Regions from separate parts of the Parafrankia sp. Ea1.12 genome, predicted to be linked through region 2. Evidence: predicted binding sites of a transcription regulator. Region 2 holds the regulator's gene; each other region holds the start of a gene.
The links. The regulator LexA, encoded in region 2, represses DNA repair genes until DNA is damaged. The targets are predictions, from matches to a motif close to CGAACNNNNGTTCG.
Positions count from the first base shown of each region.

Region 1 (7,340 bases), on a different contig from region 2:
TCCTTCTCATCGGTCTCCGCCGTCACCGTGCCCGCCTCCGTCACCGTGCCCGCCTCCGTCATCGTTTGTCGTCGTCCGTGAGCGTAGGCGACCGCGGGCAGGCGATGCGCCCGCTTGTGACATGCCTTGTTCGTGGCGGCCGGGAAACCCCGACCGCCACTTTCTGCTTCTGATCAATTACGTTCCACCCGGTTACCTTCCACCGCGAACCCGGGTGTCACCGCGTGCCTGCGACCGCGCGGACTCGGCGGTGGCGCGTCCGCTGAAGCCGCTCTCGGCCAGCGTGTCCACCCCCTGCTCGTCGGCCCGACCACTGGACCGGAACGCCGCGGCCACCTTCGTCAGACCGGTGACGAGCGCGGCCAGCGCGACCCACAGGACGACGAACGAGTAGGTCGGGTAGTGGTGCGCCGCCGCCCAGAAGGCGATGCCGATCGAGAAGGCACCGATCGCCAGCGGCGCCCACCACGGAGCCCCACCACGCAGGTTCCCGGCAGCCGTGCCGAAGGTCGGGCCACCGCGGTCGACGCGCCGATGCGCGAACGCCGTCGCGATGGCGTGGATTCCCGCGACCAGCAGATACCACGCCACCATGCGGGCCACCACGGTGAGCGTGGGTGCCGGCCATGCGAGCGCGACGATGCCGCCGATGACGAACAGCAGCGCCAGCAACGCATGCGTGGGGCGCCAGTCCGCCGCGGCCGTCATCGCGGCGGCGAGCTCACTGACCGCTGCGACCAGCAGCATGATCCCGAGCAGGATGGCGATCGACTTCCCGGTGGTGAGGCCGAACATCGGTATGGCCAGCGCGAACAGGATCCATCCGATCCCGAGCATCAGCAGCGCGGGACCAGCCTTGGCCGCCAGTCCCGGGCCACCGAGGGCGCCGCTGCCGCCAGCGCCCGTCCGGCCGCCGTGCGCGTGCTCACCACGCAGGTGGTCAGGCTGGTTCTGGTAGGTGCTGTCGGGCGTCCGGGAGCGATCGGCGAAGATCGTCTGGTCGTCCGTACCCGCGTTCGGATGCTCTGCGCTCCCCCTACCCGATGCGGAATCTCCACCTGATCGGGTGGATCGGGTGGAGAAGTCGTCGGGCAGTTCCGGATCGGCGCGCCCGCCGCGTCGTTCACGCCGCGGACCGCCGGCGCCAGTAGATGCACTCATGAAGTCATCCCCTCCAGTGGAGTGGTGGTTGTGCCGCCTGTCCTCCTTCGCGCGTGCTCCTCACGTGTCCTCCGGTCTCTCACGTGCCCTGGGTACGGGCATGTCATACCGTGCGTGACGAGATCGGTCCGATCGGTGCACATGACGGACGTGGTGGCAGGATCGGTTGCCTGCGTCGGTCCGCTGGCACCAACCTGATGACCGGCGGCGTGCCCGGGACTGCAACGAGGAGACGCGATGAAGATCGATTTCACTCTGTCTGACGACATCGCCTCTACCTCGACCACTGCCGCCCGCGTCGAGAAGGAGGGGTACGCCGGCGCCTGGGTCGGGGAGACCCGGCACGACCCGTTCATGCAGTGTCTTCAGGCCGCGACCGCGACCAGTTCCCTGACGGTCGGGACATCGATCGCGATCGCGTTTGGCCGCACGCCGATGACACTGGCGAATCTGGGATACGACCTGGCGCAGTACAGCGAGGGCCGGTTTGTCCTCGGCCTCGGATCGCAGATCAAGCCGCACATCGAGAAGCGCTTCTCGATGCCGTGGTCGCACCCCGCCGCCCGCATGCGTGAGCTCATCCTGGCGATCCGGGCAATCTGGGACTGCTGGCAGAACGGCACAAAGCTGGACTTCCGCGGCGATTTCTACACCCACACGCTCATGACCCCGTTCTTCACCCCCAAGCCGCACTCCTTCGGCCCGCCCCCGATCTACCTCGCCGGGGTGGGACCCGGCATGACCGAGGTCGCCGGCGAGGTCGCGGACGGGTTCCTCGTCCATCCCTTCAGCACCATGCGCTACGTCGAGGAGGTGACGATTCCCGCACTGCTGCGCGGCCGGGCCAAGGCCGGCAAGACCGACCTGGAGGACTTCACGATCTGCGGGCCTTCCTTCGTCACCATCGGCCGGACCGCACAGGAGATGGACCGCGCGGTGGCCGCCACCAAGAAGCAGATCGCCTTCTACGGCTCCACCCCCGCCTACCGCGCCGTCTTCGACATGCACGGCTGGGGCGAGGTGCAGCCCGAGCTGACGGCCCTCTCCAAGCAGGGCCGCTGGGATGACATGGCCGACCTGGTGACCGACGAGATGATGGCCGAGTTCTCCGTCGTAGGCACCCCCGAGGAGGTCGGCCGCGCACTCGGTGAGAAGATCGGCGGCGTCTACGCCCGGACAACGCTCTACGACTCGGGCGGCTCCGACCCGGCGCACTGGCCCGCGGTGCTCGACGCGGCCCGCTGACCCGCCCGGCACGCCCCATCGGGAATGGGTAGCCGTCGCCAGGTGTCCTCCTAGGCGAGCCCCGAGTGACAAAGGGGGATGAGGATGGCCTCGAACTGGGAGCTTGTGCCCCCACCGCCTGCGGAGCCGCCACTGCACCCGCGGCGCGGCATACACGAGCCGACCGCAGGCAGCCCCCCGCGCCGTCCCGGTTCGGTGCGGCGAACGATCACACTCGACTCGCTGCGCCCGGACGGCCCGACCGGAAACCTGATCCTGATCGGCCGCGGTCGGGACCTGGCCACCGGCCCCGAGGGCGCCGCCTCCGTGATCGCCGAGGCGATGTTCCGCTTCGAGATCGCCTTCCAGAGCCGTCGCGAAATCCTGCGCGTCGAGACTGCTCCAGAGGTCCCCGAACTGGCCGGCCTCATCGGCGTGAGCTCCACATCCGGCTTCCGTCGTCACCTGGCCGAGATCGTGCCGGAGCTCCGGGCCACCCATCCGCTGCTTGCCGCGTTGTTCGACGATGCCCCGGTGACCTCGCTCGTCTCCGGCTACGCGACAGCTCGCATGGGCCTCGTTCACGGCGATGGACGGATCATGCTGGCGCAGGCCGACCAATGCGCAGGCTGGGCGCGCGGCGCGACGATCATCAACTCGATCGAGGACGGGAACGGCCCACCCATGGTCACCGGCCCACGGGCGCCGTCCCTGCTGGTGCCCGATGATCCGATGGCATGGCATGCGCTGACCGGACTGCCTCCGCACGGCATGCGGCGGGCCCGCCGCCTTGACCTGCTGCCCGCCGGCGTCGACGCACTGCAGGTGGACGTGCTTTTCCGGGACAGCTACCAGTCCGACAGCGGACCTGAGGCCGTCATCCACGAGTACACGGTGAACGCGCTGCTCGACCCGGAGACAATGACGTTCACCGAGATCGAGTCGACTCCGCGCGCGCTGCCGTGGGTCGAGTGCCCGAGCGCGGCCGCGAGCGCCACCCGGCTGGCTGGCGCCGCAGCCGCAGACGTCCGGCAGGTCGTGGGCACAACCTTCCGCGGTACGTCCACCTGCACGCACCTGAACGACACACTGCGATCGCTCGGCGATGTCCCCGCCCTGGCGGCCATGCTGCCAGGGCGCTCGGCACCGTAGGCGTGATCTTGCGGCGAGTGTGTCGATGGGAGAAGGTGGACGGATTCGGACGGGACACAGTTTCTTCGGGAGTCTTTCGTGGGTAGCCGCAGTTTCGAGATAGACGTGGTCGACAAGGTCGCATGGCTCGTTCTCTCCAGGCCGGAAGAACTCAACACGCTTCAACCGGATTTCTGGCGAGATCTCCCCCTGGCCGTTTCGAAGATTGACCAGGACGGAGGCGTCCGGGTGCTCGTGATCTCGTCGACCGGTCGACACTTCACCGCGGGCCTGGACCTGAATATCTTCGGCGGCACGGAGCTTTTTTCGGACGGAGAGCCGGCTCGTGTCAACATGACCCGCCGCTCGCTTATTCTTCGCATGCAGGGCGCTCTCACTGCGCTGGAACGGGTGCGCTTCCCCGTTCTCGCGGCGGTGCAGGGCGGTTGTGTCGGGGGTGGCCTCGACCTTGTGACGGCCTGCGACATGCGTTATGCCACCGCGGACGCGTTTTTCGTTGTTCAGGAGACAAAGATCGGAATTACCGCCGATCTCGGCACACTGCAGCGACTCCCCAAGATAATTCCGGACGGAGTTGCGCGTGAGCTCGTCTACACCGGTCGTCGACTTCCCGCCGACCGTGCTCTCGCCGTCGGCCTGGTGAACGAGGTCTACCCGGATCAGGAAGCGATGCTGCGCGGTGTACGCGAGGTTGCGGAGGAAATTGCCGCCAACAGCCCAATGGCGGTCTGGGGGAGCAAGGAGATGCTGCTCTACTCGCGCGATCACCCCGTCGCCGACGCCCTGGCACACACGGCAACCTGGCAGGCGGGGGCACTCCAGCCAGTAGACGTTACCGAGTCGATTCAGGCCCGGATGGAGAAGCGCGTCCCGAGCTACCCGGATCTCCCGTCGACCTCGGATACCTGACGGCGCCGTCGTCCGAATCCGAGTGCCCTGTCGAAGTCGTCCTGTACGAGACCGAATCCCTCCTCGTGGTTCGCCTCAGGAGGGTGGGTTGTCCCTGTCGTCGGGTCGGTTGGTGTTGGGTGATGGGTTGGGGTGGTGGTAGGGGTCTGGGTTGATGGTGACGGTGTGGCCGAGGGCGGTGGTCCAGTGGAAGATACCGGGTTCTGGTTGGTGGATTTTCCATTTTCCTTGGTGTCGCATGCGGTGGTGACGGCGGCAGAGGAGCCCGAGGTTTCGGGTCACGGTGGGTCCGTGGTCGGTGTGGGGGATGGTGTGGTCGATATCGCAGTGGATCGCCTGTCGGGTGCAGCCTGGGTGTCGGCATGTCCGGTCGCGGGTTCGGATGTGGCGTGTCTGGGCGGGTGTCGGGTGGCGGCGGTTGGCGACTTCGAGGAGGTGTCCGCGGGGGTCGGTGAGGATGCGCCGCCAGGTTGATCCCGGCCGGTGGGCCATGTCGTGGGCGATGGCGGCGGGGATGCTCCCGATTCCGGGGATCTCGCCTGGGGCTGTGGAGGTGCCGAGCAGGGTGGTGATGGGGACGATGACCTGGATGTCGCAGCTGAGGGGCTGGGCGTGTTGTGTGCGGCCGGTGAGGAGGTCGACGAGTACGTCGGCGCGGATCTGGTCGGTGGTTCTGTTGTCGGCTGTGGTGTTCTGGGTGGAGATTCGGCGGGCGAGTTGGTCAATGCGCTGGTAGCAGGCATGGGCTTCGTCGGCGGGGAGGAAGGCGGTCAGCCTGCTGGCGTTGTCTTCGCTGGTGAGGATCCGAACCCGGCGTTCGGCTTTTCGTGCTTGGGTGCGTGCGGTGGAACCGTCGGGGTCGAGGGTGTGTACGGCGCGTCGGGTGGCGTCGGTGAAGGCTTCTCTGGTGCGGCGGGGGCCGCCGTGGAGTACGTGTTTTTCGACGGCTGCCACGAGGTCGTCGTCCAGGGGTCGTGTGGCGCGTGCGAGGGTGTGGAGTCGTGGGAGGTCGATGCGGCCTTTTCTCAGTTCGTGGAGTGCGTGGGGGAGGCGGTTGGTGATGGTGCGGGCGTGGGACATGTCGCGGGCGGCGGTGATGGGGGAGACGCTGATCTCGATGGCGACGTCCTCGGGTGCGAGCTCGCTGGGCGCTGCGGTGGTTGTGGTGTTGTCAGGTGAGCAGATCCGGGCGAGTGCGGCGAGGTCCTCGATCATTTCTGCCTGGATCCAGCCCAGGAGCATGGCCTTGCTCTGGTAGTTGTCGAGGTGATGGCGGAATTGTTCGGCAGCCGACCCGCTGCCGGAGATCTGGTTGGCCTCCTCGGTTTGTGTGATGGCGATTTCCTGCGCCGTTGTGAAGGTCGGTCTGGTGTCTCCGGTCAGTTCGGCGTGTGCGGCTGCGAGCACGTTGAGGAGGAGTTTCGGGTGCCGCTTTGGCTGCTCTGTATTCGTCTCCGACGTCTGGGGCGGGGTGTGGCTGGGTGTGTGCATGGGGATGACCGCCTGCCAACGCGAGACCGTTTCGAACGTGCGTTCGACTCTAGGTGAGGTTGGTGCGGTCAGGCAAGCGTGCTCGTTGACGAGACCACAAATGTGTCTCCTGCGCTCGCGGGGAGGTCCCCGGGCTGTGTGAGCGCGCCGGCGAGATGGTTCTCGCCCGTCTCATCGCACCCCGCTATTGGTGCCCCGACCAGGTATTTTTCCCGGCGGAGGGACCGGTCCGGACGCGGTGCGCGAAGGCTGTCGGTCGGCCCGGCAAGGCGGTTGACCGGATTGGGTGGTCCGCGTAGCGTCGTCGCGGACGGTGATTGTCGGCGGGTGTCACCGTCACATTGACGGCAGGGCTAAATGTCGTCGAATCTATAAATGAATTCGAGGGTTATCAAATAAACAGTGCCTGGATGGTTGGGTGGGTTCCGGTGTCGCGGGATTCTCTGCGCCACGTCGGGTTCGTGGGCCGGCCAGAGTTGAGGGCGGAGTGGTCGGTGCGACTTTTCGGGCCGAGTCACACCGCCGTCGCCTGCGATCACACCCGCACTTCGGCCATCCAGGAGATCATGCCCTGGGTGGCCGCGCGGTGATCGCGGCTGGGTCGGCCGATGGCGGCCCAGCCGCGATGCACCCCAGCTGCTGGGAACGGCGACTTACCCGGTCAGCACCGTCCGCCGTTACTGCAGGTCGGTCCGTCCGGCTGCGGCTCGAGGTCCTCGAGGTCCTCGAGGGCGCGGGTCGGGGCGGGCAGATCGTGCCTCACCGTCACACGCGATCCGTCGAAGCTCAGCAGGCCGGAGATCGGGATACTTTCGGGGAGCGGATCCTCGTACGACCAGGCGACGTCCTCCACGACGACGTCCCCGACGATCGCCGACCAGTAGGACGCGGCTCCCTTGTAGGGGCAGTAGGTCGTCGTCGTGCTCGGGCGGAGAAGTCCCATGTCGACCTGCTGGCGGCGAACGTACAGCCGTGGTGCGAGCGCGGACTCGTACAGGGCAACGGTGTCCGAGGTGTCGACGAGGACCGCGTCGCCGACCTCGACGCGCAGGCGCCGAGTCGAGCGAAGGCAGTCGACCCGGTGGTAGGGGTTGCGCGGATGCCCGAGCATCCGTTCCTCTTCTTCCCACCATTCGTCGACAGCGTCCCATGGAACCCGTACGTGTCCTGCGACGGCGGGCTCGGGTTCGGATGCCACAGTCACCTGGACATCCTCGGAGGGGAACGCATAGGTCGGAGGTTGTCCCGGTGCATGAACCAGCAGCACTCGCTCGCTGTCGATCACGGTCCGACCGTCGGAACGGCCGCGTACCCGACGTTGGAAGGGCTCGACGTAGACAAGCGGTGTCGGGAGAGACGCGCTGAAGCGGCCGGCTGGCCGCGTGGACAGGGGGCCTCGTCCA
Region 1 is NZ_UBIZ01000195.1:12,424-19,763, forward strand. It holds gene FMEAI12_RS06665 (enoyl-CoA hydratase-related protein) at 1-62, opposite strand, end outside; gene FMEAI12_RS06670 (HdeD family acid-resistance protein) at 193-1,161, opposite strand; gene FMEAI12_RS06675 (LLM class F420-dependent oxidoreductase) at 1,399-2,406, shown strand; gene FMEAI12_RS06680 (DUF2889 domain-containing protein) at 2,485-3,537, shown strand; gene FMEAI12_RS06685 (crotonase/enoyl-CoA hydratase family protein) at 3,616-4,446, shown strand; gene FMEAI12_RS06690 (HNH endonuclease signature motif containing protein) at 4,522-5,937, opposite strand; gene FMEAI12_RS39750 (DUF427 domain-containing protein) at 6,599-7,340, opposite strand, start outside.
Region 1: FMEAI12_RS06690 (HNH endonuclease signature motif containing protein) is a predicted target of LexA. The motif match lies at 5,970-5,983, and genes of this name have one in related genera.

Region 2 (7,340 bases):
CGGCGACGGGCGACTCACCGCCGCCAGCCGACTCGGCACGCAGGGCCGCGATCGCCGCCTCGAAGTCGCCGAGCGACTCGAACGCCAGGTAGACGGAGGCGAAGCGGAGGTAGGCCACCTCGTCCAACTCCCGGAGGGGGCCGAGGATCGCTCGGCCGACATCCTCGGCGGCCACCTCCGCGGAGCCCGAGGAACGCACCGTCTCCTCGACCCGCTCCGCCAGCAGCGCCAGATCGTCCGACCGGACGGGGCGACCCTGGCACGCCTTGCGCACTCCCACGATCACCTTCGCGCGGCTGAAGGGCTCGGTGGCCCCGCTGCGCTTACGGACCCGCAAGGAGGCCTCCTCCATGGTCGTGAACCGACGGCCACAGGCCGGACACGACCGCCGGCGCCGGATCGCGGCGCCTTCCTCGGCCTCCCTGCTGTCGACGACACGGCTGTCGGGATGCCGGCAGAAAGGGCACCGCATGGTCCGCTCCCCTCCACCCCGGGCAGGCTGACACTGCCGCCCGCGGGGTGCGTCCGACTGGGTTCCGTCACCTCGACCGGCGGCCCTGCGGACAGACGGTCAAGGCCCTGTGGATTACCTGTGTAACAACCTGTGGATGACTTGCGGTGCTGCAACTACAAGATGTTGTGTCCACCGTAGCGCACACCCCCGACAGATCCGACACCGGCCCCTCCGGCGCATGTGGTCCTCAGGTGTGTTCTCGCCAGCCCGCGCCGGGGCCACGACAGGCGGTGACACCAGCCGGACGTGCCCTCGGTGGGGCAGCCGCAACACCTGACGCACCGAAAGCCCCGGGCATGCCGGGCCGCCGAGCTATCGGGGCATCGGGGCCGCAGCAGGAAAGCCGGGTCAGGGGAGCCGGAGCTCCTGACCGGGCATGAGCGTCACCGTGTCGAGGCCGTTCAGGGTCATGAGCCCGCGGACGGTGTCGCGGGTGTCGGCCTCGGGGGCGGCCTCGTGGGCGATCTCCCAGAGTGTCTCCCCGGACCGCACGACGTGCGTCCGGTAGCTCACCGGGACGCCGGTGAACGCCTGTGACGCCGTCACCAGCACCAACGAGAAGACAAGGCCGAGGAGCGTGCTCGCCAGCGCCACCACGACGATGCGGCCGCGCCTGGTCAGCCGCAGCGGCGGCCGCGCACCCGGCCTCCCCCGCCCACCGGCCCGCGACCGGGACCGGGACCCGGCCCGAGGTCGAGGTCGAGCTTCAGGCCGGGCGTGGGGCTGAGGCCGGGGACGCTGGGGCTGGGACTGCCCACTCGGCCCAGGACGCGGCCCGGGCGCCGCGGCGGCCGACCCGGCCGCGACCAGCCCGACGGCTGCCTCACGCCACCACATGCCGGGCATCTCGATGACGGACGCCCCGGATCGCCGCTCACCGCCCCGCCTGGACTCACCGGGCGGCACCGTGGCGGCCGGAGCAGCCCCCGAGAGACCACATCGGGCGCCACGAGAGCGAACCGGGCGCCCTACCGGCACGCGGCCCATGCCGCGCACCGCCACCCCCCGCACCCCGCGGCCACGGACGGCGACTCCGCCCACCGCGGCTCCACGCACGCCGCGCGCCCCCCGCGCACCCGTCGCGACCTGCGCACCCTGCCGCAGCGCGCAGCTGCGAGACACCGGGTGACCCCGCCGAACTGACGCATTCCCACCGGCCGCACCGCCACCGTCGGTCATGCCAACCTCCCAGGCGCGAACACTCGTTCGATCGAACGCCTGAGCGATTCTTACACGGCCGCCACGCACACTTCCCCCGACACGCTCGAACAGACGTTTGAGATTCGGCGACCGGCCGACTACCGTCAAGGACGATCAGTTGTGGACGATCGTGCGAGATGAACCGAGCACGAAGGACCCTGCCAAACCGATCAGCCGAACCGATCAAAAGTTACTAATCGGACAAAGCATTGGAACGACCGGGTGGGTGTTGGCGGAGCCGGGCCGTCGACCACCCGGTCCTTGGCAGCCGCCGGTGGCACCATCCGCCGCGCGGAAGCATCGACAGGAGAGCGGTAAGCGATGACCAGCCAGGAACGGGGTACCCGCCGAGGTGACACCCGTGGCAACGTCCGGGATTTTCCCGACAGCCCCGCGGACGCCTCGGGCCTGACGCAGCGGCAGAAGAAGGTGCTCGAGGTCATCCGGTCCGCGGTGGAGCGGCGTGGATACCCGCCGAGCGTCCGGGAGATCGGCGAGGCTGTCGGCCTGACCAGCACCAGCAGCGTGGCACACCAGCTCAAGGTGCTGCAGGAGAAGGGGTTCCTCCGGCGCGACCCGAACCGGCCGCGGGCGATGGAGGTGCTTCCGATCGGCGGCGCGAAGGCCGGCGGGCGTTCCCGCGCGGGTGCCGCGGCGGCGGCCGGCGCACCCGCCGAGACCACGGCGCTGGAGGCCGGCACGCCCACCTACGTCCCCCTGGTGGGGCGGATCGCCGCCGGTGGGCCGATCCTCGCCGAGCAGGCGATCGAGGACGTCTACCCGCTGCCGAAGGAGATCGTCGGCGAGGGAACTCTGTTCCTGCTCAAGGTGGTCGGCCAGTCGATGATCAATGCCGCCATCTGTGACGGCGACTTCGTCGTCGTCCGGCAGCAGCCGGTGGCGGACAACGGCGAGATCGTCGCGGCGATGATCGATGGGGAGGCCACGGTCAAGCGGTTCCGGCAGCGCGACGGCCGGGTGTGGCTGGCGCCGGAGAACCCGGCATTCTCCGACATCCCGGCCGAGGACGCGACCATCCTCGGCCGCATCGTGGCGGTGATGCGCCGGGTCTGATCCCCGGCACGCGGCCGGCACCGGGCAGGCCGGGCACCGGTCAGACGTCAGGCGTCTGACCGGTGCGGTGTTCAGCTCGCGGTGTTCCGTCGGGGCTGGTGTTCAGGCAGGGCCGTCAGGCGCGGAACGGCTCCAGCTCGGCGGCCAGGCCCACGGGCACGCGCGCGGCGACCTCGGTGCCCTTGCCGGTGTGCTCAACTCGAAGCACCTCGCCGATCTGGTGGATGCGGGAGACGAGATCGCCCCGGGTGTAGGGCACCAGCAGGGACATCTCGACCTCCGGGTGCGGTATCCGCGCCGAGAGCGCCTCCACCAGCTCCTGCAGCCCCGCCCCGGACCGCGCCGAGACGAAGATGGCGTCCGGCACCGCCTGACGCAGGACGGCGAGCGTGGTCGGGTCGACCGCGTCCACCTTGTTGACCACGATGAGCTCGGGCACCCCGGCCGCGTCGATCTCGGCGAGCACCTCGCGCACGGCCGAGATCTGCCCCATCGGGTCCGGGGCCGAACCGTCGACGACGTGCAGGACGAGGTCGGCGTCCACCACCTCCTCGAGCGTCGAGCGGAACGCCTCGACGATCTGGTGCGGCAGGTGGCGCACGAAGCCGACCGTGTCGGCCAGGGTGAAGATCCGGCCGTCGGGCAGCGTGGCCCGGCGCACCGTCGGGTCGAGGGTCGCGAACAGCGCGTCCTCGACCAGTACGCCCGCCCCGGTCAGTCGGTTGAGCAGCGACGACTTGCCGGCGTTGGTGTAGCCGGCGATCGCGACGGCGGGAACGGCACCGCGGCGGCGTGACGACCTCTTGGTCGCCCGGACGGTGGCCATCCCGGTGAGCTCTCGGCGCAGCTTGGTGATGCGCGCGCGCAGCCGGCGACGGTCCGTCTCGATCTTCGTCTCACCGGGGCCACGGGTACCGATCGGCGCCCGGCCGCCGCTGGCGGCCTGCCGGGACATCGACTCACCCCAGCCGCGCAGCCTCGGCAGCATGTACTGCAGCTGGGCGAGCTCGACCTGCGCCTTGCCCTCGCGCGACGTCGCGTGCTGGGCGAAGATGTCGAGGATCAGCGCCGTCCGGTCGATCACCTTGACCTTGACGACCTCCTCGAGCTGGCGCAGCTGGCCGGGGGTCAGCTCGCCGTCGCAGATCACCGTGTCCGCGCCGGTCGCCAGTACGATCTCGGCGAGCTCCTTGGCCTTGCCGGAGCCCACGAAGGTCGCTGCGTCGGGCCTGTCCCGGCGCTGCACGAGCGCGTCGAGCACGACCGAGCCGGCGGTGGTGGCGAGCGCGGCCAGCTCCGCCATGGACGCCTCGGCCTCGACCTGCGAGCCCGACGTCCACACCCCGATCAGAACGACCTGTTCCAGCCGGAGCTGGCGGTACTCGACCTCGGTGACGTCCTCGAGCTCGGTGGTGAGGCCCGGGACACGGCGCAGCGCGCCACGGTCCTCCAGGTCGAGCCCGTCGCCCTCCTCGTCGAAGAACGAGAACCCGTCGGCCTCGGCCAGGGCGAGCGCGGTGCCGGCGCGACCGTCACGACCCTCGTGGCCGTCGTTTTCGCCCGAGTGCAGTTTCAGATGCCGGGTGGACGCCACAGCGGCGTCAGCGCGAAGACTCATACCATCCGTTCTCAACGCGGCACGGTGACCGCGTCATTCCAGTCCGCCCCGGCCGGGACGGCACTCTTTCGCCCCATCAGCCGGGTTCGCCCGGCCGATGAAACACCGTCATCCCCAGGGTGACACGGCGTACCCGCGATCGCGAACCCTTTACCGGACGGCGCCCGCCACCGGACGACATCGGCGGACCTGAGTCGGGCACCCGGCCCGACGCCCGGGCGCACCCACGCGCTACGGGTCCCCGAGGGAGATCGAGGGACTTCGCCCTGCCTGCCCCGGCCGCGCTCAGCCGGCCCCGACAACGCTCGGACGCCGCTCGCCCGCGGGAGCCGCCGGGCCGAAGCCACCCGCCGCGCGCAGCCAGTCGGGACGAAGGACACCGTCCGACACCAGCACGGCCGGGCCACTGAGCAGGACGGTCGACTCCCGCCAGCCGACGGTCAGCCGCCCGCCGGGGAGGTCGACCTCGACCTCTGCGGGCGGCCCATCGCCATTGCGGGCCGCCCAGGCCACAGCGACGGCACACGCGCCGGTGCCGCAGGACGCGGTCTCACCGACGCCCCGCTCGAAGACCCGCATGGCGACCCCGTCCGGAGCCGGGACGACGACCTCGACATTCACGCCCTCGGGGAAGGCGGCGGCCGGATAGGCCGGCGCGCGCAGATCCAGGCGCGCCAGGCCGGCCGGGTCGAGGTCGTCGGCGAAGCAGACCGCGTGCGGGTTCCCCATCGAGACCGGCACGGCGGCGAACTCCCGCCCGGCGACCGTGACCGGCACCGGGCCGGCGGCCAGCTCGGGCGGTCCCATCTCGACGGTGACGTCGCCGCCCGTCGGCACCTCGACCGCCCGCAGGCCGGCCCGGGTGGCGATGACGAGACGGCCGGGCGCGGCGTAACCCGCGTCGACGAGATAGCGGGCGAACACCCGGATCCCGTTGCCGCACATCTCGGCGATCGACCCGTCGGCGTTGCGATAGTCCATGAACCAGCGGGCGGCCGCACTGTCGCCGGCGGCGGGCTCGGCCGCGGTCAACACGACCCGCAGCACCCCGTCGGCGCCGATGCCGGTGCCCCGGTGGCACAGCGCCCGCACCAGCTCGGGGCTGAGATCGAGCTCGCCGTCGGCATCCGGCAGGATGACGAAGTCGTTACCCGTTCCGTGTCCCTTGACGAAGCGCACGCCGCGATCGTACGGCCGCGGCGGGCTCACCCCGCGGCAGCCGCCCGCGAACGGTCCCCTCGCCCCGAACCACCCGGATACGCGGTACCTCCTGACTGCGCGGTACCTCCCGAACGCGTCGGCTGGGCGGGACGTCCCTGCGGGTCGCCAGGACGCCCGTACTGGTCGCCGGGACGTCCAGGCCGAGGGCCAGGGCGGCCGGGGGTGGCGCCGGACCACCCGGGCTGGCTCGCCGGCCGGAAGCCGGGCTCGGCCCGGGTCTCAGCGGACGGCTTGTACCACCTGTCCGGCCGGCCGCGGCCGAGCGCGATCATGCGGGCGTCCTCCACCGGTACCGGCGGGCAGAAGAGCGGCCCGGACACCCGGTCGCAGTCCAGCCTGCCGACCCGGTCCGCCAGCACCGCGGTGTCGACGTCCTCGGCGACGACGACCATGCGCCGCCGATGCGCCACGCCCACCAGGGAGGCGAAGGCCGCCTCGCCCTCCATGTCGCGGATCGTCGCCCGCAGGAACTGCCCGTCGATCCGCACCAGGTCCAGCGGGAGCACGTCGAGGGTGGACAACGAGCCGTACCACGTGCCGAACGCGTCGACGCCCACCGCGACGCCGAGGTCCCGCAGCCGCGCCAGCAGGCGGGGCAGCGCGGGAGGCGCGAACGCCAGCGTGTCCTCGGTGAACTGCAGGCCGACGGCGCCCGCCGGCAGCGACCGCCCCAGCACCAGCCGCTCCACCTCGGCGAGGAACTCCGGGCGGGCGAGATGACGGCCGTCGATGCGCACCCACAGCCGCGGCGGGCGGACGGAGGTCCCCGCGGCCATCCGGTGCCAGGTCCGCGCCTCCGTGACCGCCATCCGCAGCACCCACTGGTGTACCTGGCCGACCAGTCCGGCGGCCTCGGCGACGCGCATGAAGGCCGCCGGGCCGAGCAGCCCGAACTCGGCGTGCGCCCAGCGGGGCCGCGCCTGCATCCCCGGGACGGAGCCGTTACGAAGGTCGACGTCCGGCTGGTAGTGCAGGCGTAGCGAACCGTCGTCGAACGAGGCGTACAGCGCGGGAACCAGGGCAAGGTCGAGCGCGGTCACGTCGAACTCTCCAGACGCCGGGATGGGCCGGGACCCGGGCCGACGGGTCAGGCGAAGGTCCCGCGGCGCTGGGCCGGCCACACGTCAGAGCGAACCCGATATCAGAGCGAACCCACCAGACGTCGTACCTCGGCGAGCGCCGCGGCGACATCCGGAAATTCCAGCCAGGATATCCGCGGATCACGCCGGAACCAGGATCTTTGCCGACGAGCGAAGCGCCTGGTGGCCGTTGTTGTGGCCTGTTTGGCCGCGTCCATGGAGTCCATTGCTCCGTCGAGGACGGCCAGGACCTGCGCGTATCCGAGGGCACGCGAGGCGGTCCGCCCGTCGCGCAGCCCCGCCTCCGCGAGCGCCGCGACCTCGTCGACGAAGCCCGCGCGCCACATCAGCTCCACCCGGTCGGCGATCCGCGTGTCCAGGTCCGGGCGGTCCACGCCGACCTGAACGACGTCATAAATCGATCGATATCCGGGCAAAGTTGCCTCGAATGTGCCGGTGAGCTCGACGACCTCGAGCGCCCGCACGATCCGCCGCCCGTTGCCGGGCAGGATCGCCGCGGCGGCGGTCGGCGCCAGCCCCGTCAGCCGCTCGTGCAGCGGCCCCGGCCCGACCTCGGCGAGCTCGCGCTCGAGCCGGGCGCGGACGGCCGGGTCGGTGCCGGGAAATGACAAAT
Region 2 is NZ_UBIZ01000160.1:464-7,803, forward strand. It holds gene nrdR (transcriptional regulator NrdR) at 1-472, opposite strand, end outside; gene FMEAI12_RS04365 (LysM peptidoglycan-binding domain-containing protein) at 863-1,111, opposite strand; gene lexA (transcriptional repressor LexA) at 2,036-2,788, shown strand; gene hflX (GTPase HflX) at 2,904-4,406, opposite strand; gene dapF (diaminopimelate epimerase) at 4,692-5,585, opposite strand; gene FMEAI12_RS04385 (EAL domain-containing protein) at 5,612-6,667, opposite strand; gene miaA (tRNA (adenosine(37)-N6)-dimethylallyltransferase MiaA) at 6,769-7,340, opposite strand, start outside.

Region 3 (7,340 bases), on a different contig from region 2:
CCGTGGCCCGCGCCTTGAATCCGACGATCACGGTCCGGCCACCACGAGGAGCCTCGAGCAGTTGATCACTGGGGCGCCCCTGTGGATGGCGTGGTCGGCGCGGCCGGGCCCCCACCTGTGCCTCCTGAGGCCCTCGCGGCGTTCGTGCTCGGGGGCACGCTCACGATCACGAGTCGAATGGGTGTGGGCCCGACTGCCCCCGGGACCCGCCACCGCGATCCGGTCGTAGACGCAGATCACATTGGCGGGACCGTTCTGGCTGCTAGCAGGGCCTACGACTCGGCTGCCGATCAACGCGGCTACGTGCATCATGATTCCTGGTTCTCTCTCATGAGCCTCTGGTGCACGTGGTGACAGTGGGCTTAGCTCAATATCGATATCAGTGCCATCTTTTGTTGAGTCATTCGCGTCCCAACCTTGACGGTGTGAGACTGATTCGCTAACGGTTTATGTCTATTTGGTGCACTCGTTGATAAGTGGTTAACGGTGTCGTGGTCGTGCGTCGACGCTCGGCTGCCGATGCTCGTGCGGCTGCAATCTCTTGTGTGTATCGATGGGACCGATCGTGGAAGAGGTGAGTCGGCTGTTCCGTGTCGCGGTCACTTTACCTCTTCTCGTGCTTGATGTGTCGAGGAGTGTGAGTGCCTGGGTGAATGTGAACTTAGTGTGGTCTCGTCTGGTTCGCGCTTGTCGGGGTGGCGCACACACCTTTATGATCGAACGTGTGTTCGATTCGATTGTGGGATGGGTGTCTGCGCCATGAATACCGCGCGGAGTGTGAAGGTTGACGACAGCGGTTCCGGCCCGGTCGACTCCTCGGAGCAGGAGGGGGTGTTCGAGGGGCGGGTGCGTGTGCTGCTGGGTCAGATCGGTGCGGCGGTCCGGTCGATAGCGGCGAGCCACGCGGACCTGCTGGCGCTGTTGGCGCAGTTCGCGGACCTACGGCCCCCGGCGGCCGGTCGGGAGGTTCTGTTTGACGAGTTCGCTCCGGAGGATGTCGCGGCGGTGCTGGGGCTGTCCCCGCAGGCCGCGGCGAGCCAGATGCTGTTCGCGTGCACGGTGGCGCGCCGGCTACCCCACGCGGTGGAGGCGTTGAAGGCCGGGGTGCTGGATCTGCAGCGGCTGCGCTCGTTGGAGAACGCGGTCCGCCCGCTCAACGACCCGCTCGTCGCGCAGGTCGAAGCACGCGTGCTGGCCGGCGGCGCCCGACCCACCCGCGGAGCGTTCACCGACGCGTGCCGCCGTGCCGTACACCGGCTGGACCCGGCCGGCGCGGCCGAACGCGCGCGGGCGCGGAAAAAGGAACGGCGGGTGTGGGTGTCACCGGGCGAGGACGGGACGAGTTGCCTGTCCGCGGTGCTGCCCGCCGACGAGGCGACCGCCTGCTACCAGCGGGTCGATCAGATCACCCAGGGGATCGCCGCGCACCGGACGGCCGAGGACACCCGCAGCCGTGACCAGATCCGCGCGGACGTCCTCGTCGACCTCCTGTGCGGGCGGACCGAACACGCGGTGCCACTGCCGTGCGAGGTGCAGGTCGTGGTCCCGGTGACGGTCCTGCTGGGCCTGGCGGAGGATCCCGGGGAGATCCCCGGCTACGGGCCGATCCCCGCGGCGGTGGCCCGGGAGATGGCCGCACGGCCTGGATCGACATGGCGGCGAATCCTCACCGACCCTCAGGGCACGCTCGTCGAGATCGCCGACCGGCGCTTCCCCACCGCGGCCCAGGCCCGGCACGTCCGCGCGCGGAACCGCAACTGTGTCTTTCCGGGTTGCGCACGTACGTCGCAACGCGCGGACATCGACCACACGGTGGCGCATGCGACCGGCGGGCCGACGCTCACCCGGAATCTCGGGCCGACGTGCCGCAAGCATCACCGTATGAAGCACTCCGGCCGTTGGCGGTTGACACAGTCGGAGAAGGGAACGTTTGTCTGGACGGGTCCGTTTGGGGCGACACTCGTCACTCACCCACATTCATACATCGAACCGCAACACAACTCCGGTACAACGGGAGAGGGTGGCGATGAACCGTCAGGCATGACCGTCTCGGGGTGGAAAATACCCCACGCCACACAGCCACCATTCTGACCCCCGCCACACCCAGTTCCGGAACCGGAACCGGACTATGAGGTTCCACGGTCAGGTGCGGAGCACCCGGGTTGATCTCAACGGGCGGAGATTTCGGTGTTGGGGCGTCGAACTGCCTTCTATGGGCCAGAATGCTCAATGTGATTTTGCCGCCCCGACGCTGTCGCCGCCGGTATTGATGGGAACGGTCGGATCGATGCCCGCATCGTCGAACGCCGCTTGGATGCCGCCGGCGATCCGGCGGTGCCGGACGAGCATCTCGTCGAGATCAGGATGAACCGGCACTCCGTTCTCCACCACCAGCCTGCCGGCCACGATCGTGTGCCGGGCCGCTGTGGGCCCACAACGCAGCCAGGCGTCGATCGGATCGGAGAGTGCTCCCGCGTACGCGACCCCGTCCAACGGCCAGACGACGAGGTCGCCGACAGACCCGACGGAGAGCTCACCGATCTCACCGGTCCTGCCGAGACAGCCTGCGCCGCCCCGGGTGGCGATCTCCAGTGCGTCCCGGGCGGACATCGCCGCGGCGCCGTGTCGCAGCCGGCCCAACAGCATGGCGGTACGAGCCTCCAACCACAGCGAGGCGGAGTCGGCGGATGACGACCCGTCGCAGCCCAGGCCGACCGGGGCGCCGGCCGAGCGGAGCTCGGCCACGGGCGCGAGGCCGCCGCCGAGAATCATGTTGCTGCTCGGGCAGTGGGCCACCCCTGTGCCCCACCTGCCGAGCTGCTCGACCTCCTCGTCATTGGGGCAGATGCAGTGCGCGACCCACGCCCGGTCGCCGCCCCAGCCAACCTCCGCGAACTGGTCGATCGGACGCCGTCCGAACACCGCCAGGCAGTAGTCGTCCTCCTCAGGGTCCTCGGCGAGATGCGTGTGTAGCCGGACGTCCAAGGACTCGGCCAGTTCCGCGGTGGCCCGCATGAGTTCCGGACTGACGGAGAACGGCGAACAGGGGGCCAGGGCGATCCGCACCATCGCGCCGTGGGACGGGTCGTGATGCTGGGCCACAAGCCGGGCGGAGTCGGCGAGGATCTCATCCGCGTCCTGGACGACAGAGTCAGGAGGGAGCCCGCCGTCCTTGACCGAAAGCGACATCGAGCCGCGGGTCGGGTGGAACCGCATGCCGAGGGTCCGGGCTGCCGCGATCTCGGCGGAGATGAGATCGCCGCCACCGCGCGGGTGCACGTAGAGGTGGTCTGTTGATGTCGTGCAGCCGCCGAGTGCCAGTTCGGTCAGGCCCACGTAGGCCGAGGTGTGGACGGCCTCTTCGTCCAGCCGTGACCAGAGTGGATAGAGCGTGGTCAGCCAGGTGAAAAGGGTGCCGCCGAGTGCCGGAGCGAAGGAACGGGTGAGGTTCTGGTAGATGTGATGATGTGTGTTCACCAGGCCCGGCGTTATGAGACAGCCGTCGGCACGCAGGGTCCGGGTCGCGGTCGGGGGTGTCTCCGCCGGGCCGCCGAGGGAGCTGACGAGGCCGTCGGTGATTGCTACCCAGCCGCCTGGGATCTCTCGGCGGTCGGCATCGACCGTGGCGACAAGCTCCGCGCCGATCACCAGGAGATCGACAGGAAGATGATCCGGGCGTTGCCCCGCCGTTGCGTCGCCAGCCGCGGCCGTGCCGCTTGGCCTGGCTGGGCCGCCTGGGCTGCTGGTCACGGAGCCGGATGCGGTCATAGGCGCTGATTCTGCTGTTCCGGCGTTACACACGGATGACATGTGGGGCGGGTGGCGTGTTGGACGGGTCCGGCGTGCTTGAGGAGCGCGAGCGGCGGATCGTGGCGATCGACGACCCTGCCGATCCCCGGGTTGAGGACTATGTGGCGCTGACCGACGTGGCGCTGCGCCGGCGGCGTGAACCCGCGGAGGGGTTGTTCATCGCGGAGGGCGAGAGGGTGATCGACCGCGCGCTACGGGCGGGATACCGGCCGCGCTCGGTTCTGGTCTCGCCGGCGCGGCTGGGGGGAGTTCCGGAGCGTTTCTGGTCCACGCCGACGCACGGCGGGCACGGCGGGCACGGCGAGTGCGGCGGGCATCGCGAATCTGCCGGGGATGACGAGCACAACGGTCGCGAGCGGCCGGACCACCATGAGGCGCCGGTCTATGTTGCGGGGCCAGCCGTGCTTGCGCAGATCACCGGCTTTGAGGTGCACCGGGGTGCGCTGGCGTCGATGTGCCGTCGTCCGCTGCTCAACCCCGTGGAACTGCTCCGCGTCGCGAGGCGCGTGCTGGTCTGTGAGGACCTGGTCAGCCACACCAATCTCGGCGCGATCTTCCGGTCGGCGGCCGGGCTCGGCATGGACGCGGTCATGCTGAGCCCGCGGTGCGCGGATCCGCTCTACCGGCGCTCCGTGCGGGTGTCGATGGGCGAGGTCTTCGCGGTTCCCTACGCCCGGCTTGATCCGTGGCCGGGAGCGTTGTCCCTGCTCGGTGAGGCTGGGTTCGAGGTGCTCGCGCTGACGCCCGCGTCCGACGCTGACGAACTGGCGGTCGCAACGGCCGGTCCCGGTGATCGCGTCGCTCTGTTACTGGGGACGGAAGGCCAGGGCCTGACCAGCGAGGTCCTGGCCACGGCGACCCGGCGGGTTCGGATTCCGATGGCCCACGGCGTGGATTCGCTGAACGTGGCGGCGACGGCGGCAATCGCCTGTTATGTGTTGGGCGTCCGCCCGTGACGACCGCTCAGGCCGACGACGCCAGCCAGCTTCCCACCGGCCCGGGAAGATTCCTGACGGCCCAGAAGACGGCGATCAACGCAGGCAACAGCGGCAACAGGCGGGGCGGGAGGCTGGGAACCCGACGGCGCCATCCCGCGCATCGTGCCATCGCGATCAGCCAGCCGAGGGCGAGACCGGGCGCGGCGAGGACGAAGAACAGGTTGTGGTCGGCGGCGGCGGTCGGATGGCCGTGCAGGAGCTGGTGCAGTCCGCGTAGAGTCCCGCAGCCTGGGCAGTCCCAGGTTGTGAGGGCCCGGAAGGGGCAGCTCGGATAGTGCCCCGGCTCGGCCGGGTCGACCAGGTAGACGCGGACGCACACGCCGACCGCCAACGCGCCCACGGCGCTGAACCCCGCCAGCCGCGCCCGAGGTGACCGGTTCAGGTGCGGCGCTAACGGCCTTCCGGATCGGTACCGACGGCCGACCGTGAGGGCCGGTTCGGATCGAGCCGGTTCGGATCGAGCCGGGTTGGATGGGGCCTGCGCGGCGGGCCTTGGTGCGGACGGTGCTGGTGCGGACGGCGCCGGTGTGGAGGGCGCTGACGCGGAGCGCCTCGCTCTGATGGAGCGTGGCGCGCGGGTTCCCACCAGCCGAGCGTAGACGAGGGCACACTTCTCCGGCGCACCGTCCGCCGGCCGTTGCGGCGGCCCCGTTGACGTCCGCGGAGGATGCTGGAGGCAGGCGGCGTCGGGAGTGGTCGGGAGTGGCAGCGGCAGCCGGGTGCGGCGGCGGAGCGGAGTGATGTGCATGGCACAGGCCGGCGATCGGGACGTGGCACGCGGGCGGGGGAGCGCCGGTCCGGTGCCGCCGTACGCGGCGCGGGCCGAGGGAGCGGACGATCCCGGCGCGGACGCCCCGGGATACTCCGGCCTGGCGACCTTCGCCGGTCTGCCCTGGATGCCGGGAATCGACGATCTTCGGGCGCGCCGGCCCGATGTCGCTGTGGTCGGGGCTCCGTTCGACATCGCGACCACGCACCGGCCGGGCGCGCGTTTCGGCCCGCGGGCGCTGCGCGCTCAGGCGTACAACCCTGGCACATATCATCTTGATCTTGGTATAGAGATCTTCGACTGGCTGGACGTCGTTGACGCGGGGGACGCGCACTGCCCGCACGGGCTGACCGAGGTCTCACATCGCAACATCCGGGCGAAGGTCGGCGACGTCGCGCGGCTCGGCGTCATCCCAGTGATCATCGGGGGGGACCACTCGATCACCTGGCCGGCGGCGAGCGGGGTCGCCGAGGCGGTGGGCTGGGGTGAGGTCGGCCTGCTGCACTTCGACGCCCACGCCGACACGGCCGACATCATCGACGGGAACCTGGCCTCGCACGGGACGCCCATGCGGCGGCTCATCGAGTCGGGGGCGGTGCGCGGGCGCAACTTCGTCCAGGTGGGGCTGCGCGGGTACTGGCCTCCGCCGGACGTGTTCGCGTGGATGCGCGAGCAGGGTATGCGCTGGCACCTGATGCACGAGATCTGGGAGCGGGGGAGCCGCGAGGTGGTCGCCGAGGCGATCGCGCAGGCGGTGGACGGCTGCCGCGCGCTCTACCTGTCGGTCGACATCGACGTCCTCGACCCGGGGTTCGCGCCTGGGACGGGCACCCCCGAGCCGGGCGGCATGAACCCGGCCGACCTGCTGCGGGCCGTGCGGCAGATCGCGCTGGACACGCCGATCGTCGCCGCGGACATCGTCGAGGTCTCGCCTCCGTACGACCACGCGGAGACGACGGTGAACAGCGCGCACCGGGTCGCGATGGAGATTTTCGCGGCGTTGGCGCATCGCCGCCGTAGCGCGGCCGGTGGGACGGCGGACCTTCCCGCGGGGCTCCCGGAGATGAAAGCTGGGTCTTGAACTCAGGCGGCTGTCGGTTCCTGGTGGAGTTCACCGGCCGTGCCTACCTGGAGGATCCGTCCGCCGCGCATCACGGCCAGGCGGTCGGACAGCGCCAGGGCCTCCTCCCGGTCGACGGTGGCGTGCAGCACGGTCACCCCGACCTGTCGTTGCAACGCCTTGAGCTCGTCGCGCAGGGCGCGGCGCAGCCGTTCGTCCTGGGAGCCGAGGGGGTCGTCCAGCAGCAGCACCCTGGGGCGCAGCACCAGCGCCCGGGCCAGCACGACCCGTTGCTGCTGCTCGGCGGAGAGCTGGGGCGGGCGGCGGCGGGCGTACTCCGACATCTGGACGACGGCGAGGGCGGAGCGGACCCGCGCCGAGGTCCCGGCCCGGCCCGGCATGGTGACGCCCCGCGCGTGCCGCAGGCCGAAGGCGACGTTCGCGGCGACGTCCAGGAAGGGGAACAGGGCGTAGCCGCCGAAGACCGCGTTGACGGGGCGGCGGTGGGCCGGCATGTCGGCGAGGTCCTCGCCGTCAAGACGAACATGCCCGGACGACGGTTCGTCGAGTCCCGAGATCAGCCGGAGGGCCGTGGTCTTGCCGCATCCGGACGGACCGAGAAGGCAGAAGTACTCGCCCGCCCGGACCGTCAGATCGACGCCGTCAACGGCAGCCACGTCCCCGAACCGTCGGCTCAGCCCGA
Region 3 is NZ_UBIZ01000474.1:4,169-11,508, forward strand. It holds gene FMEAI12_RS28215 (HNH endonuclease signature motif containing protein) at 760-2,091, shown strand; gene FMEAI12_RS28220 (8-oxoguanine deaminase) at 2,227-3,648, opposite strand; gene FMEAI12_RS28225 (RNA methyltransferase) at 3,843-4,766, shown strand; gene FMEAI12_RS28230 (DUF2752 domain-containing protein) at 4,774-5,148, opposite strand; gene speB (agmatinase) at 5,549-6,658, shown strand; gene FMEAI12_RS28240 (ABC transporter ATP-binding protein) at 6,661-7,314, opposite strand.
Region 3: FMEAI12_RS28215 (HNH endonuclease signature motif containing protein) is a predicted target of LexA. The motif match lies at 718-731, and genes of this name have one in related genera.

Region 4 (7,340 bases), on a different contig from region 2:
CTCGGGATCCTGGTCCTGCTCAGCATCCCGGCCCTGTCCAGGGTGGCGCTGCGGCGCCGCCGGATGGGCTCGGGTGGCCCCGACCGCCAGGACGCCGAGGCAGTCGCGCGCGTGCACGCGGCCTGGGCCGAGTTGGTCGACGTGGCCGCCGACCTCGGCATCCACCTGCGGACGAGCGACTCACCGCGCTCGGGCGCGCAGCGGCTCATCGCCTACCTCGAGGCCGGCCCCGAAGCCGGGTCGGCGGAGGTCGACGCCGCCCGGCAGGCCCTGATCCGGATGGCAATGGCCCAGGAGCGGGCCCGTTACGCCCCCGCCGGGATGGCCGCGCCCGATCCGGGCGTGGACGTCCTGGCCGACCTGGCTCTGGCCCGCCGGGTGCTGTGGTCGGTCGCGCCCCGGGGCCGCCGCGCGATGGCGACGGTGGCCCCGCCGTCGATGATGCAGCGGGCGCGGGAGATCCCGGTGCGCGATGTTCTCGGGCGCATCCGGCACCGGGCCGATGACCCGCCGGACAACGGCGCCGACGACGACCAGGAGGCCGGGGTCGGTGCCTCCGCCGGCGGGCGGACACACCCGCCGCAGCCGCCCGCCTGAGATCGCGCCAGCCCGAGCCCGACCGAGACCGGGCTCGAGCGAGACCGGGCTCGAGCGAGAACCCGTCTGAGCCACCAGGCTGAGATCGGCTCACCGCCGGGCTCAGCCTGGCCGGGCTCCGGGAGCGGTCCCGATCAGGGACGGTCCTCCCAGCGGCGGCGCCACCGCTCCTCCACCCGTTCCATGAACGACTGCCGCGCCGGGCGCGACCGGCCGCCGGAACCGGGCCTGGATTTCGACCCGTGCGGGCGACGACCGACGTCATTGCCCCGGCCGCTGATCCGACGCAGGTCGGCCGCCCCCCGCAGTGCCGCGAAGAGCATCATCAGGAACCCCAGGATCCCCAGGATCACGGTGAGGGGTACCTGGTTGAGGACCACACCCACGACCAGGACGACGAGACCGAGCGCGAACAGGACCCCGCTGCGCCGCACGCGCCGCAGGAGGTAGGTCCTGGGGTTCGTCGACCGGACCGTGCTCGCGAACTTGGGATCGTCCTCGACGAGAGCGCGCTCGATCTGCTCCAGTAGGCGCTGCTCGTTCTCCGAGAGCGGCATCGACGCTCCTCCCACGACCTTCAGGCCCGCCGGACGGAACCTGACACCCAAGAATAGGCATGTGCGGGGCCGAGGCGGTAGGCAACAGGTCATGCTGTGTCCAAGCCGGTTCGAACCCACTCCGACCAGAGCTATTCGGCGTACTGGGCTCCTGCCCGGGCCAGCGGGGTTCATGCCATGCTCATCGTACGATCATGCCGTTCGGTGATCGTGGCCGCGGCCGTTCCAGGGGCGTTCGAGCCTTCCAGGACACCGGATTCACACTCGGCCAGGCCCCCACTCACGGGGAGGAGCCGGGCGCGGCGGGCGGTCGGGCAGCAGCGACGCGGGCCGGACGGACTCCTCCCCGAACCGCCGGCGGGCGCCGTCGGTGGCCCGGTCGACCTCGGCCCAGCCTGACGGCCGCTCGTCGAACGCCAGTTGGTGGCTCGTCCGCCCGGCGGCGGACAGCCGGGCCGCCCGCACCCCGAGCAGGCGCACCAGCGGGCGGGATGTGGCCCTGAGCTCGTCGAACAGCTCGCCCGCGGTGCGGTAGATCACCCAGGTGACGTCGGTCGGCTCGGCGAGGGTACGAGCCCGCGTGACGGTGCTGAAGTCGGCATGCCGGACCTTGATCGAGATGTTGCGGGCGACCTGGCCCCGGGCCCGCAGGCGGGCCGCGACGCGCCCGCTGAGGCGGAGCAGCTCCCGGGCGAGCCGCTCGGGGTCGGCCAGGTCGGCGGAGAAGGTCTCCTCGGCGCCGACGGACACGTCGACGCCGTCGGGCTCGACGCGGCGGCCGTCCCGCCCGTGCGCGAGCGCGTGCAGGTGGCCGCCCGCGCCCGCTCCGAGGGCGCGCCGCAGCGTGTCGGCGGGCGTGCGCGCGATGTCGCCGATCGTGCGTATCCCCAACCGGGTCAGCGCCTGCTCCGTCCGCGGCCCGACCCCCCACAGCGCCGCGGTCGGCAGTGGGTGCAGGAAGGCGAGGACCTCGTCGGGGGGCACCACCAGCAGGCCGTCCGGCTTGCACCGGGCTGAGGCGATCTTCGCGACGAACATCGACGGCGCCACCCCCACCGAGCAGGTCAGGCCCTGTTCGGTCGCGATCCGGCCGCGGATGGCCCGCGCGATGTCGACCGGGGTGCCGAACAGCCGCCGCCCGCCGCCCACGTCGAGGAACGCCTCGTCCAGGGAGATCGGCGCGACCAGCGGCGTCACGTCCCGGAAGACGTCCATGATCGCGCGGGAGACCTCGCGGTAGCGGCCGTGATCGGCGGGGACGACCACCGCTGTGGGGCACAGCCCGCGGGCCCGCGCCATCGGCATGGCGCTGCGCACCCCGAAGGCCCGAGCCTCGTAGGTCGCGGAGAGCACCACGCCCCGGTTCCCCCCGCCCACAATCACTGGACGGCCACACAGCTCGGGGGCGTCCCGCACCGCGACCGAGGCGTAGAAGGCGTCCATGTCGACGTGCAGGATCCGACTGTCGGACGGCCCTGCCCCGCCGGGCTCCAGTGGGGCGGGCTCCGGCGGGGGCTTCACCGCGGGCCGTCAGCGCGGCAGCAGGAACCCGATGACCAGGCCGACGGCGAGGCTGCCCACCGAGAGCCCGGCGACCCGTACCAGCCAGGTGTTCCGTCCTCTCTCCATCGGCCGCGCCCGCCCGGACGGCCCCGCCGCCGGCCGCCGCCCCACCACGGGCCGCCAACGCGCCAAGGGCGGCCTCGGCACCGCCCGGCCGGCGCGCCGCTCGTCCACACCAGCGACCACCACCGAAAACCACCACCCTCAGTAATCATCAAACCCCAAGCTGTAACCGATGGTGACCGAACGTAGGTCTCGACGCAAGAGTGGGCCGTCATCAGTGGGGCGTCATCGGAAGTCCCTGGAGCGCCCACCCACCGCCACCGCGGCAGTGGGCTCTCGACGATCATGTTCACCACGCCTTCCGCGCTCTCCAGCCGGCCGCGCACGATCAGTGCCACCGCCGTTGCATGTGAGCGCCTGGTAGCGCCCGGTCATGCCGCCTCGCCTCTCGGTGAGGAACCCCCGGTCCGACCCGCTCGCGCGGTGCCGGGTTCCCGTTTCACAGCCACCCGCCCAGCAGGCTGGGTCCTACGGTCGGCTCCACGGGCGTTTTCCGTCTCCGACGTACTGGCGGCGACGAGGTGACGCAGGTTGACCGCGGCGTTCAGGTCGCGGTCGATCACCAGCCCGCAGGACTGGCAGGCGAAGGTACGGTCCGACAGGGTGGGGCTTGGGTTTCGCCAGCCACAGCCGGAACAGGTCTTCGAGGACGGATACCAGCGGTCCGCGACGTGGAGCCGCGAGCCGTACCAGACGGTCTTGTAGGTGAGTTGACGCCGGATCTCGGCCATGCCGGTGTCCGAGACCGCGCGAGCGAGCCGGCGGTTACGGACCATCCCGGCGACATGCAGATCCTCGACGATGACAGTGGCGTGCTTGGTCGCCAACCGGGTGGTGAGCTTGTGGAGCCCGTCGCGCCGCTGGTTGGCGACGTGGGCGTGCAGGCGGCCCAGTGCGGCGGCGCGCCGGCGGCGCCCGGCACTGCCCGGCTTCGAGCGGGCATAGGCCCGGGACGCGGTGCGCAGCCTGCGCAGCGAGCGGGTGAGTGGCCTGGGGTTGTCGACCTGCTCACCGGTCGACAGGACAGCGAGGTGCTTCACTCCCGCGTCGACACCGACCGCGCCGCCCGCACGTTGGCGGGCCGACGGGTTCTGGGGGATCTCACGATCGATCTCGACGGTGAACGCCACGAACCAGCGGCCCGCCGTGCGCGACACGGTCGCACCGAGCAGCCGGGCGGACCCGGCCGCCAACCGGCCGGTGAGCGCACCCATCGCCTCGTGGACCTTGACCCGGCCCAGGCGGGGCAGCTTCACCTGTAGGTCGCTGGCCGGGCCGTAGGCGCCGGTCGTGTACCGGAACGAGTCGCGGGCCCTGCCCCGCTTCTTGAACCGGGGGAAACCGACCCGCTTCCCCTTCCGCTTCCCCGTGCGGGAATCAGTGAAGTTCTTCAACCCGCGGGCGAGCTGGTCCAGTCCGGACGAGTACGCCTCCTTCGAGCACGCCGACCACCACGGGGCGGCCTCGTTCTTCGCCGCGTTCCACGCACGCCGCAACGCGGGCAGCGTCCACGGCACCGGGGTGAGCAGGTCCCCGGTCAGGCCATACGACTTCTCGGCGTCTCGCTGTTCGAGCGCGGCCTTCACCCGAGCCAGACCCCAGTTGTAGGCAAACCGGGCCGCCCCGGCATGTCTACGGAGATCCGCGAGCTGGGCGTCGTTCGGGTCGAGCGCGAACCGGTACGCCTGGAGAACCTTCACGGCACGTCCGCGGTAGCGGCGGCCACCGCGCGGGCGGCCCGGTCCGCGGCGGTCCGGCGGCCATAGAGCCGGGCACACATCGACGTCAGGATCTCCGTCATGTCCCGGACAAGATCGTCGACCTGGTCGGCCGGGTCGACGACGACGAGTCTGCGACCTGACGCGGCAAGCGCCGCCTCGACAGAGTCGGCGCCGAACCAGGCGAACCCGTCACGATGCTCGACGACGATCGTCGTCACCGCCGGGTCACGCAGCAGAGCGAGGAACTCCCGCCGAGGGCCGTCGAGTGCCGACCCGACCCCGTTCACAGCCGCCCACTCCTTGAGATTCACACCACCACCACACAGCGCCACTCAGCGCTAACTGGCACTCAACTGACAACAGTTTTCAACCCCACGGGGACGCGGCCTGCGCCAACGAGGGCTGGGAGGGCACGCCGAGCGCCGCCTCGACGAGCCCGAGGAAGATCTCCACCTGGCGGACGAGGTCGTCGGCGTCCCTGGTCGTCACGACGGCGAGCCCGGCCTCGGCCGCGGCCCGCCGCCCGGCACCCGCGGCGAAGAACGCCGACCACTCCTCGAGCTCGGGGGCCACCAGCGCGAGCAGCCGCCACGCGCTCACCGGGCGGCCCCGACGACCCGGGCGGGGCTGCGCGCGGGCAGCGAGAACGGCGGCCGCGGCCCGCAGGGCGGCGAGATGCGCCAACGCGTAACGCTCAGCCGCCGGGCGGGTGAAGGCCGCCTCGGCCAGCCCGCGCCGGGCCGAGGTGAGGAGCTCGTCCCGGGAGCGCCGCGGGAGCCCCGAGGCGGGGAGCATCGTCCGGCCCGGAAGCTGCCCGGGGACCGGCCCGCGCGGACCGGAACCGTCGTGACGGCTCACCGTGCCCTGGCGGCCCACCGCGCTCTGGTCGCCGGCCACTCCGAACCCACTGACAGTGCTTCGCCGAACCGCACCCACTGGGATCACCTCTCCGATGCCGAACCGCGTGATGCTGGATCACGTGATGCCAGATCACGTGATGCCGGGCCACCCCGACATCGAACGCATGTTCGAAAGTAATCCCGGGCCGGCCGGCCGTCAACCCGCCGGCGTGGCGCGCCACGCGGACGGGTCGAGATCGGGGTAGGCGGGCGCCGGAGGCACCGGGTCGTCCTCCAGCAGCAGGAGGAACCAGCCGAGCAGCACGAGCACCGTGACCTCGGGCACCCAGCCCCGGCGTGGGTCGGCCACCGTCGCGGCGCCGAAGTCCGGGCGGGCCACCGGCGGGCGATGGCGCGTCAGGTCGGACGGGTCAACCAGCACGATCGCGACCCCGTCGTGCGCGAACCGGACGATGTTGGCGTTCCGCCAGCCGACGAATCCGCGTTCGAAGACGTACCCGGCGGCCCGGCGGCGCGGGCGCAGCCAGCGCAGCGTGGAGCCGTCCGCGAGGTCGACCAGGCCGCCCCGCGGCCGGGGCCGGAACGCGGCGAGCGGCAGCCGCGCCACCGGATCGACCACCCGCACCCCCACGCCGTCGAGGTCCGACTCCAGCCGGAACGGGCGGTCGGCGACCATGAGCTCCACCCCGCCGTCCCGATGCCACCTCTCGAGGACGGCCGCCCGGTCACCGCGCACCCACACCTGGTTGCGGGTGCCCGACACGAAGTCGTAGCCCACCTCCAGCGGCAGCAGGCCGTCGAGCCGCGCGGCAAGGCCGGGCGCCACCCCGCGGCGGCCCGCGCCGGCCCCCTCGGCACCCGCCCGGCCCGCCTCCACCCGGCTCACGTCAGCCCGGTCCGCGGCCGCCCGCCGCGCGCCGCCGTCACGGCGGCGGTGATCCGGTGCCTCGTCCGCTCCGCCGCGGGACGCACCCGTCACCGCTCCGATGCCCGAGAACTCGAAGATCGACATGATCGACACCCTCCCTCCAGCCACCGCGGGACCCCGAACACCCCCCGCCGAAATGCGCGGCGGCCCGGTATGGCTCTCGACAACGAGTGCACCCCGGACCGATCAACAACCGGTACACACCCGATCACGACTGCCGTTGACCCGGAGTTGAAAGCGTCGAATCGCACGCGCGACGATTCCGCGGTTGTCCCGGTGTCCGCCACGGCCCGCCGCGGGAAAGGCAGAATCAGAAGGACGAACACCGCCGGTGCACCACACCGGCGACCGCATTCTCCCGAGAGGACCAGATGCCCGATCCGGACCGGCTCCAGTTCGCCGTCCTGGGGCCGTTGGAGGTCACCGCGGGCGGTGTTCCCGTCGTGCTCGGCGGCACCCAGCGAAAGGTGCTGCTCGCGGCGCTGCTGCTCGAGGCCGGGCAGGTGCTGTCCACCCAGCGCCTGATCGAGGTGATCTGGAGCGAACCAGCCCCGGAAAGGGCACTCGCCACCCTGCGGACGCACGTCAGCGAGCTGCGCCGCCGGCTGGAGAGCCCCAGCTCAGCCCAGGTGCTCATCCGCCGGGGAGCCGGTTATCTGCTCGATGTGGGGCCGGCGCAGATCGACGCCGAACGCGCCCGGCGGCTGTTGGAGCAGGGCCGGCGCGCCATCGAGGACGGCGACCCGGTCAGCGCCATCGCGCCGTTGCAGGAGGCGCAGGCGCTCTGGCGCGGCCAACCGTTGGTCGATCTCGTCGACTATCCCTTCGCAACGGGCTACGTCGAAAAACTGACAGAGCTTCACCTTGACATCCAGAAGACGCGAATCTCAGCCGATCTGTCGCTGGGCCGACACCGCGAGGTCATCGGTGATCTGCGGATGCTCGTCACGAGACATCCGCACGACGACGGGCTGCGCCGGGAGCTTGTTCTCGCGTTCTACCGCGACGGACGCACCGAGGACGCCGCCCGGGCCTGCCGGGAAGGCCTTGA
Region 4 is NZ_UBIZ01000098.1:1,924-9,263, forward strand. It holds gene FMEAI12_RS02085 (transglutaminaseTgpA domain-containing protein) at 1-597, shown strand, start outside; gene FMEAI12_RS02090 (DUF3040 domain-containing protein) at 732-1,154, opposite strand; gene dinB (DNA polymerase IV) at 1,413-2,675, opposite strand; gene tnpB (IS607 family element RNA-guided endonuclease TnpB) at 3,152-4,480, opposite strand; partial or broken gene FMEAI12_RS02110 (IS607 family transposase) at 4,477-4,779, opposite strand; gene FMEAI12_RS02115 (SAV_6107 family HEPN domain-containing protein) at 4,868-5,296, opposite strand; gene FMEAI12_RS02120 (hypothetical protein) at 5,558-6,373, opposite strand; partial or broken gene FMEAI12_RS02125 (AfsR/SARP family transcriptional regulator) at 6,661-7,340, shown strand, end outside.
Region 4: FMEAI12_RS02115 (SAV_6107 family HEPN domain-containing protein) is a predicted target of LexA. The motif match lies at 5,519-5,532, and genes of this name have one in related genera.